DNA from 3 places in the Aeromicrobium halocynthiae genome. Region 1 is predicted to be linked to each of the others. Evidence: predicted binding sites of a transcription regulator. Region 1 holds the regulator's gene; each other region holds the start of a gene.
The links. Region 1 encodes HrcA, which represses chaperone genes, less so after heat shock. Its sites were predicted from a motif close to TTGGCACTCGNNNNNNNCGAGTGCCAA; they were not measured.

Region 1 (4,395 bases):
GTCTCGCACTGGAACATGTCGCCGGGCACGAACTGCACGAACTATGCCGCCTACCGGTTGACGGCCAAGCGTCTGACGGCACGGCCGCCGGGAACCGGGTCCGCCATCACCTGGGCTGCGGCGGCGAGACGGACCGGGGTGCCGGTGGTCAGGACGCCGCGCCGCGGTGACATCGCGTGGTGGGGTGCCCACCGAGGCGCCTCGGGCAAGCTTGGGCATGTCGCCTACGTCGAGAAGGTGCTGCGCAACGGCACCGTCGTCGTCTCCGAGGACAACATGGACCGGACGTTCGCGTGGCGCAGGATCCCGAAGGGCGCGCACTATCCGCAGGTCTTCATCCGGTACCCGCGCTCGGACGGGTCCGTCTCGGGCCGCCTGGACGCCGCCTCGGCACGGGACGGCGTCGTGACGATCGAGGGCTCGGCGAGCGAGCCGGACCGCCCCGGCCGGCCCGTCCGCTACCTCGTCACGATCGGGGCTCCCCGTGAGTCCGAGCCGATGGAGCAGTTCGAGTTCAGCACCGCGTACTTCGTGTTCCGATGGTGGCGCCCGAGCGAGGTGACCGGCCAGCACCGCGTGTACCTCTACGGGCTCAACACCGCCGGGACCGCTGGTGCCGACGCCCTGCTCGGCAGCACGGTCGTGACCTTCTGAGTCGGCCGGGCCTCGCGGTGCTCAGGGACTGGTCACGAAGTCGATGAGCTCCTCGACCCGGCCGAGGAAGGCCGGCTCGAGGTCGGTCCAGGAATTCACCCTCGACAGGATGTGCTGCCAGGCGCGGGCGACGTCGGCCTGGCTCTCGTGTGGCCACCCGAACGCGGCGCAGACACCGCGCTTCCACTCGACGGCGCGTGGCACGCTCGGCCACGTCTGCGCGCCGAGACGGGCGGGCTTGACCGCCTGCCAGACGTCGACGTAGGGATGGCCGACGACCAGGACGTGGTCCCGATCGTCGAGGCGCTCGGCGATGCGTGACTCCTTCGAGCCCGGCACCAGGTGGTCCACGAGGATGCCCAGGCGACGCCCGGCGGACGGAGCGAAGTCGTCGACGACGGCGACGAGGTCGTCGACTCCGTGCAACATCTCGACGGCGACGCCCTCCACCCGGAGGTCGTGGCCCCAGACCTTCTCGACGAGCTCGGCGTCGTGCTTGCCCTCGACGAGGATCCGGCTCGGCAGGGCCACCCTGGCCCGGTGGTCGCGGACGAGGCGGGAGCCGGAGGCTGAGCGCGTCGGCGCGGCCGGTGCAGCAGGCGTGGGGGCGACCAGCGAGACGGGCGCACCGTCGAGCAGGAAGCCAGGACCGAGCGGGAACGTGCGTCGCTTCAGGTGGCGGTCCTCCAGCACGACGGTGCCGAGGTCGCGCTCGACGGCCACGACCTCCCCGCAGAAGCCACTGGTCGCGTCCTCGAGCACGAGCCCGAGGTCAGCGGTCTGCTCGGTGGTCCGGCCACGCGGTGGGCGACGCCAGTCGGTGCCGAGCACGTCGGACCCGTAGCGGTCAGCCATGCAGCACCCCGAGCAGGCGCTGGTGCAGAGCCTCGACGTCGGCGCGGGTGACCTCCCCGGAGGGGGTGAGCACGCGGGTGTCGTCGGTGAGCAGCCCGAGGGCCAGGTCGATCGCCACGGGCCAGGTGGCAGGGACCGCAGCCGGGACGTCGTGGACGTAGAGGTCGCCGAGCGAGACGACGTCGTGCTCGGTCACCACGAGCACGAGCTCTGCGCCGCGCGGCCCGTCGCCGAGGTGGACCACCTCGACGAAGAGGTCGCCGAGGTCGGTGGCCCACGCCGAGCTCAGGGTGCCGCCGACGGACTCGTGCGCGACCACGGTGCCGTCGTCCAGACGGACCTCCCGGGGGCGGTGGGTGAGCGTGCGCTCGCGTCCGACGACGGTCACGACGTCGTCGACGAGGGAGATCTCGGGCACCTCGCTAGACTGGCACTTGGTGCAGGGGAGTGCCAGACGACGCGCGGAGAGGAGAGCGATGAGCGCCGAGGAACGACGCCTCGACGTCCTTCGAGCCATCGTCGAGGACTACGTGGCGACGCAGGAGCCGGTCGGTTCACGAGCGCTCGTCGAGCGGCACCAGCTGGGCGTCTCGTCCGCCACGATCCGCAACGACATGGCCGCACTGGAGGACGACGGTCTCATCGCCCAGCCCCACACCAGTGCCGGCCGGGTCCCGACGGACAAGGGCTACCGCCTCTTCGTCGACCGGCTCTCCTCCGTCAAGGCGCTCTCCGGCCCCGAGCGCCGCGCCATCGAGACCTTCCTCACCGGAGCGGTGGACGTCGACGACGTCGTGCAGCGCAGCGTCAAGGTGCTGGCCCAGCTGACCAACCAGGTCGCGATCGTGCAGTACCCCTCCCTCACCCGGTCCACGGTCCGCCACGTCGAGGTGGTGGCACTGGAGAACGCCCGCGTGCTGCTGGTCGTCATCACCTCCAGCGGCCGGGTCGAGCAGCGCATCGTCGAGATCGAGCGCACCCTCGGCGACGACCTGCTCTCGGACCTGCGTGGACGCCTCGTCGGCGCCACCGTCGGTCGGCGGATCCCGGAGGCCTCGCTGCGCCTCGCCGAGGTCATCGACACCTTCGCGCCCGCGGACCGACCCATCGTCACCTCGGTCGTCACCACCCTCACCCACGTCTTCTCCAACGAGCGCTCCGACGAGCGCGTGGCCGTCGGGGGGACGGCCAACCTCGCCCGCTTCGGCGGCGACTTCGACGGCGCCATCCGACCCGTGCTCGAGGCGCTGGAGGAGCACGTCGTGCTGCTGAAGCTGCTCGGTGAGGCCACCATCGACCCCACTGTCCGCATCGGCACCGAGACGGGCAACGACAGCCTCACTGGTGCCGCCGTCGTCTCCTCGGCGTACGGTTCACAGGACCAGGTGCTCGCCACCCTCGGCACCCTCGGCCCCACGCGGATGGACTACCCCGCGACGATGGCGGCCGTCGGTGCCGTCGCCCGCTACGTCGGCCGCATCCTGGCCGACGGCTGAGAGGAACCCACGACCCATGGCACAGGACTACTACGCCCTGCTCGGTGTCGGCCGCGACGCGAGCAACGACGAGCTGAAGAAGGCGTACCGCAAGCTCGCCCGCCAGCTGCACCCCGACGTCAACGACGCCCCCGACGCCGCCGACCGCTTCAAGGAGGTCACGAGCGCGTACGAGGTGCTCTCGGACCCGCAGAAGCGCTCGGTCTACGACCGCGGCGGCGACCCCATGGCCGCCGGCGGAGCGGGCGGCGGGTTCGGCCAGGGCTTCAGCTTCGACGACATCATGGATGCGTTCTTCGGCCAGGGCGGCGGGAGCCGTGGTGGGCCACGCTCGCGCGTCCAGCGCGGGCAGGACGCGCTCCTGCGGCTCTCCGTCGACCTCGCCGAGGCGGCCTTCGGCGTCACGCGCGAGATCAAGGTCGACACCGCGGTGCGCTGCGAGACGTGCCAGGGCAGCGGCGGGGCCGAGGGCAGCGAGCCGGTCACGTGCTCCACGTGCCACGGCCACGGCGACGTGCAGCACGTCCAGCGCACCCCGCTCGGTCAGGTCCGCACGTCGCGTCCGTGCCCCACGTGCCACGGCTTCGGCACCGTCATCCCGGACCCCTGCGACGAGTGCAACGGCGACGGCCGCGTCCGCTCGCGCCGCACCGTCAGCGTCTCCGTCCCCGCCGGCGTCGACCAAGGCACCCGCATCCAGATGGCCGGCGAGGGTGAGGTCGGCCCCGGTGGTGGCCCCCCGGGCGACCTCTACCTGGAGATCAACGTCGCGCGGCACCCGGTCTTCGTCCGCAAGGGCGACCAGCTGCGCTGCCAGGTCACCGTCCCGATGACGGCCGCCGCGCTCGGGGTCCACGTCGAGCTGCCCACGCTGGAGGCCGACGTCACCGACGACCCCGCCGCCGCAGTCTTCGGGCTCGACATCTCCGCCGGGACGCAGTCCGGTGAGCTGCTCACGGTCAAGGGCCAGGGCGTCCCGCGACTGCGCGGCGTGGGACGCGGCGACCTCGTCGTCGAGGTCGTCGTCGAGACGCCCACGCACCTCGACGACGAGCAGCGCGAGCTCCTCGCGCGCCTGGCGGAGCTGCGCGACGAGCAGAAGCCGCTCGCCGAGGTGAGCGAGAGCCACCGCAACGGCGTGTTCGACCGGATCAGGGGCGCGTTCCGCTGACGGCCGGGCCGGGACGTCGCGTCACGGTCGACGTCCCGGGGGCTCGTCGCCGCTCGCCCTCACCGCCGACACGCGGTAGGAAGGGACCATGAGCGACTGCCTCTTCTGCAAGATCCTGGACGGTGAGGTGCCCTCCGACGAGGTCGCGTCGAACGACCACGCGTACGCCTTCCGTGACGTCTCGCCCCAGGCGCCGACGCACGTGCTGGTGATCCCGCG
Region 2 (4,395 bases), on a different contig from region 1:
ACGGACCGCCCCTCGTCCGCGAGATCGACGAACTGGGCGGGACAGGAGTGGACTCAGCCGCCCGCAGGCTCCACGAGGAAGGCTCGTGCGCCCGAGCCGACCCGCGCCAGCACCACGACGGCCGTCCGGCTGCCGTCCAGCCGCAGGCGCCGGACGAGCCTCTCGGGGGAGACGTCGACGCCTCGCTTCTTGATCGTGAGCGTCCCGACGTCGCGGGCCACGAGCGCGGCCCGCAGCTGCTTCTCGCGGTAGGGCAGCTCCTCGACGACGCGGAAGGAGCGAGCCAGCCCGTCGGTGCTCGGGCCGTCGGAGGTCAGGTAGGCGAGGTGGGGGTCGAGCAGGCGCGCGTCGAGCCGCTGCGCGAGGGCGCCGACGAGGCCGGCGCGAGTCACGGCGTCGTCGGGCTCGTGCAGCCACGTGCCGAGGGGGCCCACCTCGGCGGGGGAGCCGTCGCCGGTCAGCTCCAGCGGGCCGGGCAGGAGCGTGGCGCGGCGGGAGGTGGTGGCGAGGTCGGGGCTCCACAGGCAGGCCTCGACGAGGTCTCCGCCGTCGCTGACCCACTGCGCCTCGACGCCGTCCGGCAGGTGGCGGTGCTCGATCCCGGGCATCGTCTTGACCACCGCGCGCTCCTCGAGACGCGCCGTGACGAGCGTCCAGGGCGGTTCCATGGCCTCGACGTCGAAGACCCGACCGGTGCCCGAGCGGCGGGCCGGGTCGAGGAAGACGACCTCGTCCGCTCGTGCCTCGACCTCGGCGAGGTCGGCGGTCGACACCTCCCCGTCCAGCCCGAGTGCCGCGAGGTTGGCGCGGGCGATGGCCGCCCGCACCGGGTCCTGCTCGACGCCCCTCACCCGCAGGCCCACGCGAGCGAGGGCGAGGAGGTCCCCGCCGATGCTGCAGCCGAGGTCGAGGACGCCCGGCACCCCGTGGTCGAGCAGGCGTTCGGCGCGGGCCGTCGCGACGGTGTGTCGGGTGCTCTGCTCCAACGCGTCGTGGGTGAACCACAGGTCTGCGGCGTCGGGCCCGAACTTGGCGACGGCCTTGCTGCGCAGGTGGTTCTGCGTGACGGCGGCGGCGACCAGGGCCGGGTCGTGCTCGCGACGCAGGCGGGTGCCGAGGGCCAGGTCGGACTCGACGCCGGCGCGGGCGTGGACCTCGGCGACGAGCGCTCGCCCCTCGTCGGTGAGCAGCCGCTCGAAGGTCGCCAGGTCCACCGCCACATCGTCGCACCCGCCGTCGACGGGGGTGCATGATGGCGGGATGGTCAGCTTCGTCTCGCACACGACCGTCGACTGCCGCGACGCCTATGCGCTGAGCGAGTGGTGGCGCCAGGTGCTGGGCTACGTCGACGATCCGTCGGACCCGAACGCGCCCGGACACGAGGAGTGCGCGATCCACGATCCCGCCGGTGGGCCGTGGCCGCACACGCTGTTGTTCATCGAGGTGCCGGAGGCCGAGCTGCCGCCGAAGCGGATCCACCTCGACCTGCGGCCCGCCGATCGGACCCAGGATGCCGAGGTCGAACGGCTCGAGAGGCTCGGCGCGACGGTCGTGGCCGACCGCCGGGGCATCTACGGGGAGGGAACCGGCTGGGTGACCTTCGCCGACCCGGAGGGCAACCAGCTCTGCGTGCTCCGCTCGCCGGCGGAGCTGGCCGGAGGCTGAGCCGTGCCCTGGGGAGTCCGCGCCGACGAGACGCCGTCGCACGACCCTGCCCTCGACCGGTACCGCGGCGCCGTCGCCCGGCTGCTCGACCACGACCGCCACGCCGGGCACGCGATCACCGTGGTCGGCACCGGGTGGCGCCTCGTCGGCTGGGCCGGGTGGCGACCGCGGTGGGGTGCGCCCTTCGAGCAGGTGGAGGTGCTCGTCGCCCCCGAGCCCGAGCACAAGCGACGCCTGCTCCACCGCCTGGTGCCCGGCCCGGGGTGGGACGGACGCACGATCACGGTCGACGGCCGCCGGCTCGTGCTGGAGTGGATCGACGGCGACGAGGCCGAGCGGGCGCGCGAGCGTTTCCGACGCTGACCACTCCCTCTTAGCACTCCTGGTCGGGGAGTGCTAGATTCGGAACTGGCACTCGCCCCGTGCGACTGCCAACCGTGCACGACCCCCGCGACGGCGTGCACACACCGAACTCCGTCAGTTGAACACCGCCTGAAAGGGGAGTCGACAGTGTCGACCATCAAGCCACTCGAGGACCGCGTCGTCGTCAAGACCGTCGAGGCCGAGCAGACCACCGCGTCCGGACTCGTCATCCCGGACACCGCCAAGGAGAAGCCGCAGGAGGGTGAGGTCGTGGCCGTCGGTCCCGGCCGCATCGACGACAACGGCAACCGCGTCCCCGTCGACGTCGCCGTCGGCGACCGCGTCCTGTACAGCAAGTACGGAGGCACCGAGGTCAAGCACGGGGGCGATGAGTACCTCATCCTGTCCTCGCGCGACCTCCTCGCCGTCGTCTCCTGATCCGTGACCCTGGGGACGCCGACGGCGTCCCCAGGGCCCGGACCACTCCACACACCCCTGCACCACGGAAGGAACCCGGATGCCCAAGATCCTGGAGTTCGACGAGGCCGCACGCCGCGCCCTCGAGCGCGGTGTCGACAAGCTCGCCGACACCGTCAAGGTCACCCTCGGCCCCAAGGGCCGCTACGTCGTCCTCGACAAGAAGTGGGGCGCCCCCACGATCACGAACGACGGTGTGACCGTCGCCCGCGAGATCGAGCTCGACGACCCCTTCGAGAACCTCGGCGCCCAGCTCGCCAAGGAGGTCGCCACCAAGACGAACGACGTCGCCGGTGACGGCACCACCACGGCCACCGTGCTCGCCCAGGCGATGGTCCACGAGGGCCTGCGCGCCGTGGCCGCCGGCGCCAACCCGGTCGGTCTGAAGAAGGGCATCGAGGCCGCCGTCGAGGCCGTCTCGAACAAGCTCCTCGAGACCGCCCGCCAGGTCGACGACGTCAAGGACATGACGTCCGTGGCCACCGTCTCCTCGCGCGACGCGCACATCGGTGAGCTCATCGCCGAGGCCTTCGACAAGGTCGGCAAGGACGGGGTCATCACCGTCGAGGAGTCCAACACCCTCGGCACCGGCCTCGACTTCACCGAGGGCATGCAGTTCGACAAGGGCTACCTGAGCCCCTACATGGTGACGGACACCGAGCGCATGGAGTCCGTCCTCGACGACCCGTACATCCTGGTCAACCAGGGCAAGATCTCCAACGTGGCCGAGGTCCTGCCGCTGCTGGAGAAGGTCATCGGCGAGGGCAAGAGCCTGTTCATCATCGCCGAGGACGTCGAGGGCGAGGCGCTCAGCACGCTCGTCGTCAACAAGATCCGCGGCACGTTCACCTCGGTCGCCGTCAAGGCGCCTGCGTTCGGTGACCGTCGCAAGGCGATGCTGCAGGACATCGCGACCCTCACGGGCGCGACCGTCGTGACGCCGGACGTCGGCCTCAAGCTCGACCAGGTGGGTCTGGAGGTGCTCGGCACCGCCCGTCGCGTCGTCGTCACCAAGGACGACACCACGATCATCGACGGAGGCGGTGAGACCGCCGAGGTCGACGGTCGCGTCGCGCAGATCAAGGCCGAGATCGAGAACACCGACTCCGACTGGGACCGCGAGAAGCTCCAGGAGCGTCTGGCGAAGCTGGCCGGTGGCGTGTGCGTCATCCAGGTCGGCGCGGCCACGGAGGTCGAGCTCAAGGAGAAGAAGCACCGCATCGAGGACGCCGTCTCGGCGACCCGCGCGGCCATCGAGGAGGGCATCGTCGCCGGTGGCGGCTCCGCCCTCGTCCACGCCGTCGCGGTGCTCGACGACGACCTCGGCCTGTCCGGTGACGAGGCCGTGGGCGTGCGGATCGTCCGCAAGGGCGCCGACGCCCCGCTGGAGTGGATCGCCCGCAACGGCGGCGTCTCCGGCGAGGTCGTGGTCTCCAAGGTTCGCGAGTCCGGTGACGGCTACAACGCCGCCACCGACACGTACGGCGACCTGCTCGCGCAGGGCATCCTCGACCCGGTCAAGGTCACGCGCTCCGCGCTGGCCAACGCCGCGTCGATCGCCGCGATGCTGCTGACCACCGAGACCCTCGTGGCGGACAAGCCCGAGGACTCCGAGGACGAGCACGCCGGTCACTCGCACTGAGTCACCGCCGGCTCGACGACGCCCGCTCCCTTCGGGGGCGGGCGTCGTCGCGTCCGGACGTGGGCCTCGACACGGTCGCTTGCGGGCAACACGACGTTCACATACCGTAGGTATGGATACGACATCGACGATGGCACATGTCCGACGTCGAACGTCGTGCGAGTCCGCCGAACCCCGCAGAGGAGCCCGACATGACGCTCACCGACCCGGAGACCACCACCGTCACCGCAGAGCGCTTCCGCGACGCC
Region 3 (4,395 bases), on a different contig from region 1:
GGGCATCGTCACGCAGGAGCTGCGCCGCACCGGTCCCGACACCTGGGTCAGCGACTCCCCGATCCCCGTCGGCGGCACGTGGAAGACGCTCGTGCGGGTCCAGGACGGACGCATGCTCACCGCCGTGCCGATCTTCCTGCCGGCGGACCCTCCGATCGGCGCCGAGGAGCTGCCCGTCGAGGCGAGTGCGACCCGCGACTTCGTCCCCGAGATCGAGATCCTGCAGCGTGAGCGCAGCTTCGACCACCCGGCGTGGCTGTGGGCCGCCGCCAACGCGATCGTCCTGCTGTGCAGCCTGGCGATCCTGGCCGGCATCTCGATCGCGGTCGCCCGCGTCGGCCGTCGCATCGCCGCCCACGGGCTCACCGACGAGGAGACCGACGAGGACGGCGTGACGGCACGTCCTACCGTGTCCTCATGACGCCCGTCGGCGAGCAGCTGCTCGCCCACCACCCCGTGCTGTTCGCGGTCCCGGCGTTCGTGCCGGCGGTCGTGGTGGTCGCGGTGGTGCTGTACATCGCCCGCAAGGACCGCCGCGAGGAGGCCGAGGAGCGCGAGCTCCTCGAACGCGGCCTCGACGACCAGGAGGACTCGTGACCCCCACCAGCTCGACGCTGACCCGCTCGACCGCCCTGGCTGCCGCCGGCGCCCTGCTGCTCGTCGGCTGCGGCAGCGACGACGACGCCGAACCGGTCGTGAGCCCCGCCGCGACCGCGTCGGCCCCGTCCGCCGAACCCACCGAGGAGGCAGCGGAGGGTGTCCAGGTCGACATCACGATCGCCGACGGCGCAGTGAGTCCGCAGGGCGAGCGCGTCGAGGTCGGGGTGGGGGAGCCGGTCACGATCTCGGTCACCTCCGATGCCGTCGACGAGATCCACGTCCACTCCGACCCGGACGTGACGATCGACGTCGAGGCCGGCGGTTCGGCCGAGGAGACGTTCACCATCGACACGCCCGGCCAGGTCGCGGTCGAGTCGCACGAGCTCGGCGTGACGATCGTCCAGCTCGTCGTCCGCCCCTGATCACGGAGGCCTGAGGTGCTCTCGGGGGCAGCGGGAGCGGTCCAGGCCGGGCTCGCCCAGCCCGGACTCGTGCAACACGGTGTCGGTGGTGCGACCGACCTGCCGATCCCGTTCTTCTACGCCGTCGTGGGGGCCACCTGGGCCCTGACGATCTCCTTCGCCGTGCTGGCACTGGCCTGGCGCACGCCGCGGCTGCAGGGGCCCGCGCCCACCGAGCCGGAGCCGCCTCGACGACCCTGGCTCGCGGTCGTCGGGATGGTGCTGACCCTCTGGTTCGTCGGCGAGCTGTTCCTCGGCCCCGACGAGTCGGCGAACGGGGGCATCGGCGCGCTGTACGTGCTCGTGTGGGTCGGCCTGGTGCCGCTGGCCCTGCTCGCCGGCCACGTCTGGAAGGACCTGTCGCCCTGGCGCACGGTGCAGTGGGCACTCGGGCGACTGACCGGTCGGCCCGACGGGTTCGTCCGGCTCCCCGACGCCTGGGGCGTCTGGCCCGGTGTCCTGGCGGTGTTCGCCTTCGTCTGGCTCGAGCTCGCCTCGCCCGAGGCCGGCGACATCACCACCGTGCGCACCTGGGTGGCGTTGTACGTCGGCTGGGTCGTCATCGGCGGGATCGTCGCCGGACCCCGCTGGCTCGACCGCGCCGACCCCTTCGACCTCTACAGCTCGCTCGTCGCCCACCTGTCGCCGTTCGTCCAGGGACGGCGGACCCACCTGCACAACCCCCTGCGCAGCCTGCCGCACGTGCCGGTGCGCCCGGGTCTCGTCGCGCTGATCGCGACGCTCCTCGGATCGACGGCCTTCGACAGCTTCTCGGCCTCCCAGCCGTGGCAGAGCAGGTCGCCGTCGGTCCTGGCCGACACCCTCGTGCTGCTGCTGTTCTGCGTCGTCGCGGCGCTGGCCTTCCAGGCCGCGGCCCGCGCCACGGGCGGTGTCTCGAGGTCCGAGCGCGGTGCACTGCCCGGTCTGCTCGCGCACTCGCTCGTCCCGATCGTGGTCGGCTACATCTTCGCCCACTACCTGTCCTACCTGCTCGAGCGCGGCCAGGGCGTCGTCTTCGCGCTGCTGCGCCCGACCGGGTGGGCCGACGACGCCTCCATCGCCTACTTCCTGTCCAGCCGCCCCGACCTGCTGGCGACGCTCAAGGTCGGCTTCGTCGTGCTGGGTCACGTGCTCGCCGTTGTCGCCGCCCACGACAAGGCGCTCGAGGTGCTGCCACGCAGCCACCGGCTGACGGGCCAGCTCGCGATGCTGCTGCTCATGGTCGACTACACGTTCACCGGGATCTACCTGCTGCTCAGCGTCTGAGCCGGACCGGGCCCCGGCGTTGCGCCCCGTTGATTAGCACTCCTATAGTGAGAGTGCCAGTCATTCGGACGGTCGGATGAGGGCGTGGGCGAAGGCGGGAAGGGACCGCTGACGCAGCGCTCGTCCGTCGCGGGCATCGGACCGTCCACCCACACCACGTCGAACCGGAGAGTTCCACATGGCCAAGTCCATTGCGTTCAACGAAGAGGCCCGTCGCGGCCTCGAGCGCGGCATGAACCAGCTTGCCGACGCCGTCAAGGTCACGCTCGGCCCCAAGGGTCGCAACGTCGTCCTCGACAAGAAGTGGGGAGCCCCCACGATCACCAACGACGGCGTGTCCATCGCCAAGGAGATCGAGCTCGAGGACCCCTACGAGAAGATCGGCGCCGAGCTCGTCAAGGAGGTCGCCAAGAAGACCGACGACGTCGCGGGCGACGGCACCACCACCGCCACCGTGCTGGCCCAGGCGCTGGTGCGCGAGGGCCTGCGCAACGTCGCGGCCGGCGCCAACCCGATGGGCCTGAAGAAGGGCATCGAGACCGCCGTCGAGGCCATCAGCAGCCAGCTGCTGGGTCTGGCCAAGGACGTCGAGACCAAGGAGCAGATCGCCTCCACCGCGTCCATCTCCGCCGCTGACACCTCCGTGGGCGAGATCATCGCCGAGGCCATGGACAAGGTCGGCAAGGAGGGCGTCATCACGGTCGAGGAGTCCAACACCTTCGGCCTGGACCTCGAGCTCACCGAGGGCATGCGCTTCGACAAGGGGCACCTGTCCGGCTACTTCGTGACCGACCCCGAGCGTCAGGAGACGGTCCTCGAGGACCCGTACATCCTGATCGTCAACAGCAAGATCTCGACCATCAAGGACCTCGTCCCGGTCCTGGAGAAGGTCATGCAGTCGGGCAAGCCGCTCGCGATCATCGCCGAGGACGTCGAGGGCGAGGCCCTGGCCACGCTCGTCGTCAACAAGATGCGCGGCACCTTCAAGTCCGTCGCCATCAAGGCGCCCGGCTTCGGCGACCGCCGCAAGGCCATGCTCGCCGACATCGCGATCCTGACCGGCGGCGAGGTCATCAGCGAGGAGGTCGGACTCTCCCTGGAGGCTGCCGACCTGTCCCTGCTGGGCCAGGCGCGCAAGATCGTCACCACCAAGGACGAGACCACCATCGTCGAGGGCGCGGGCTCGCAGGACCAGATCACCGGACGGGTCAACCAGATCCGTGCCGAGATCGAGAACAGCGACTCCGACTACGACCGCGAGAAGCTGCAGGAGCGCCTCGCCAAGCTGGCCGGCGGCGTCGCCGTCATCAAGGTCGGCGCAGCCACCGAGGTCGAGCTCAAGGAGCGCAAGCACCGCATCGAGGACGCCGTGCGCAACGCCAAGGCGGCCGTCGAGGAGGGCATCGTCGCCGGTGGTGGCGTGGCGCTCGTCCAGGCCACCGCGGCTGCGTTCGAGAAGCTGCAGCTCGAGGGTGACGAGGCCACCGGTGCCGCCATCGTGCGCGCCGCTGCGTCGGCCCCGCTGAAGCAGATCGCCGTCAACGCCGGCCTCGAGGGCGGCGTCGTCGCGGAGAAGGTCGCCGGTCTCGAGCCGGGCCACGGCCTGAACGCGGCCACGGGCGAGTACCAGGACCTCATCGCGGCCGGCGTCATCGACCCGGCCAAGGTGACCCGCTCGGCCCTGCAGAACGCCGCCTCCATCGCGGCGCTGTTCCTCACCACCGAGGCCGTCGTGGCCGACAAGCCGGAGCCCGCTCCGGCCGGCGGCGGCGCCCCGGACATGGGCGACATGGGCGGCATGGGCTTCTGACCTGCTGACCCCACCCCCGACGAGGGCCCCGACCGGTTCGCCGGTCGGGGCCCTCGCACGTCCCCCCTCTCCCGCGAGTGGCGCGAACTGGGGAAAAAGAGACGGCGTGTCCTGCCAGTTCGCGCCACTCGAGGGCGGCTGTGCGCCACTCGAGATCAGGTGTACGCCACTCGAGGTCGGCGATGGCGTCGGCGACCTGTTGGTCGGTGCCCCTCGAACCGTCGGTGAGCACTGCGACGATGGACCCGTGGCCAGAGC

Region 2: the regulator HrcA is predicted to act here: its motif matches at 2,074-2,100, upstream of groES (co-chaperone GroES).
Region 3: the regulator HrcA is predicted to act here: its motif matches at 2,361-2,387, upstream of groL (chaperonin GroEL).

What each region holds. Positions count from the first base shown of each region.
Region 1 covers NZ_BAAAPY010000004.1:67,407-71,801, forward strand. The annotation lists gene ABD213_RS07335 (CHAP domain-containing protein) at 1-654, shown strand, start outside; gene ABD213_RS07340 (DUF3097 domain-containing protein) at 676-1,509, opposite strand; gene ABD213_RS07345 (hypothetical protein) at 1,502-1,927, opposite strand; gene hrcA (heat-inducible transcriptional repressor HrcA) at 1,986-3,005, shown strand; gene dnaJ (molecular chaperone DnaJ) at 3,022-4,176, shown strand; gene ABD213_RS07360 (HIT domain-containing protein) at 4,265-4,395, shown strand, end outside.
Region 2 covers NZ_BAAAPY010000005.1:125,242-129,636, reverse strand. The annotation lists gene ABD213_RS09000 (class I SAM-dependent methyltransferase) at 54-1,214, opposite strand; gene ABD213_RS08995 (VOC family protein) at 1,261-1,665, shown strand; gene ABD213_RS08990 (hypothetical protein) at 1,669-2,028, shown strand; gene groES (co-chaperone GroES) at 2,176-2,466, shown strand; gene groL (chaperonin GroEL) at 2,546-4,147, shown strand; gene ABD213_RS08975 (AurF N-oxygenase family protein) at 4,339-4,395, shown strand, end outside.
Region 3 covers NZ_BAAAPY010000005.1:133,525-137,919, reverse strand. The annotation lists gene ABD213_RS09050 (hypothetical protein) at 1-421, shown strand, start outside; gene ABD213_RS09045 (hypothetical protein) at 418-597, shown strand; gene ABD213_RS09040 (hypothetical protein) at 594-1,022, shown strand; gene ABD213_RS09035 (hypothetical protein) at 1,038-2,327, shown strand; gene groL (chaperonin GroEL) at 2,506-4,137, shown strand; gene ABD213_RS09025 (MmcQ/YjbR family DNA-binding protein) at 4,385-4,395, shown strand, end outside.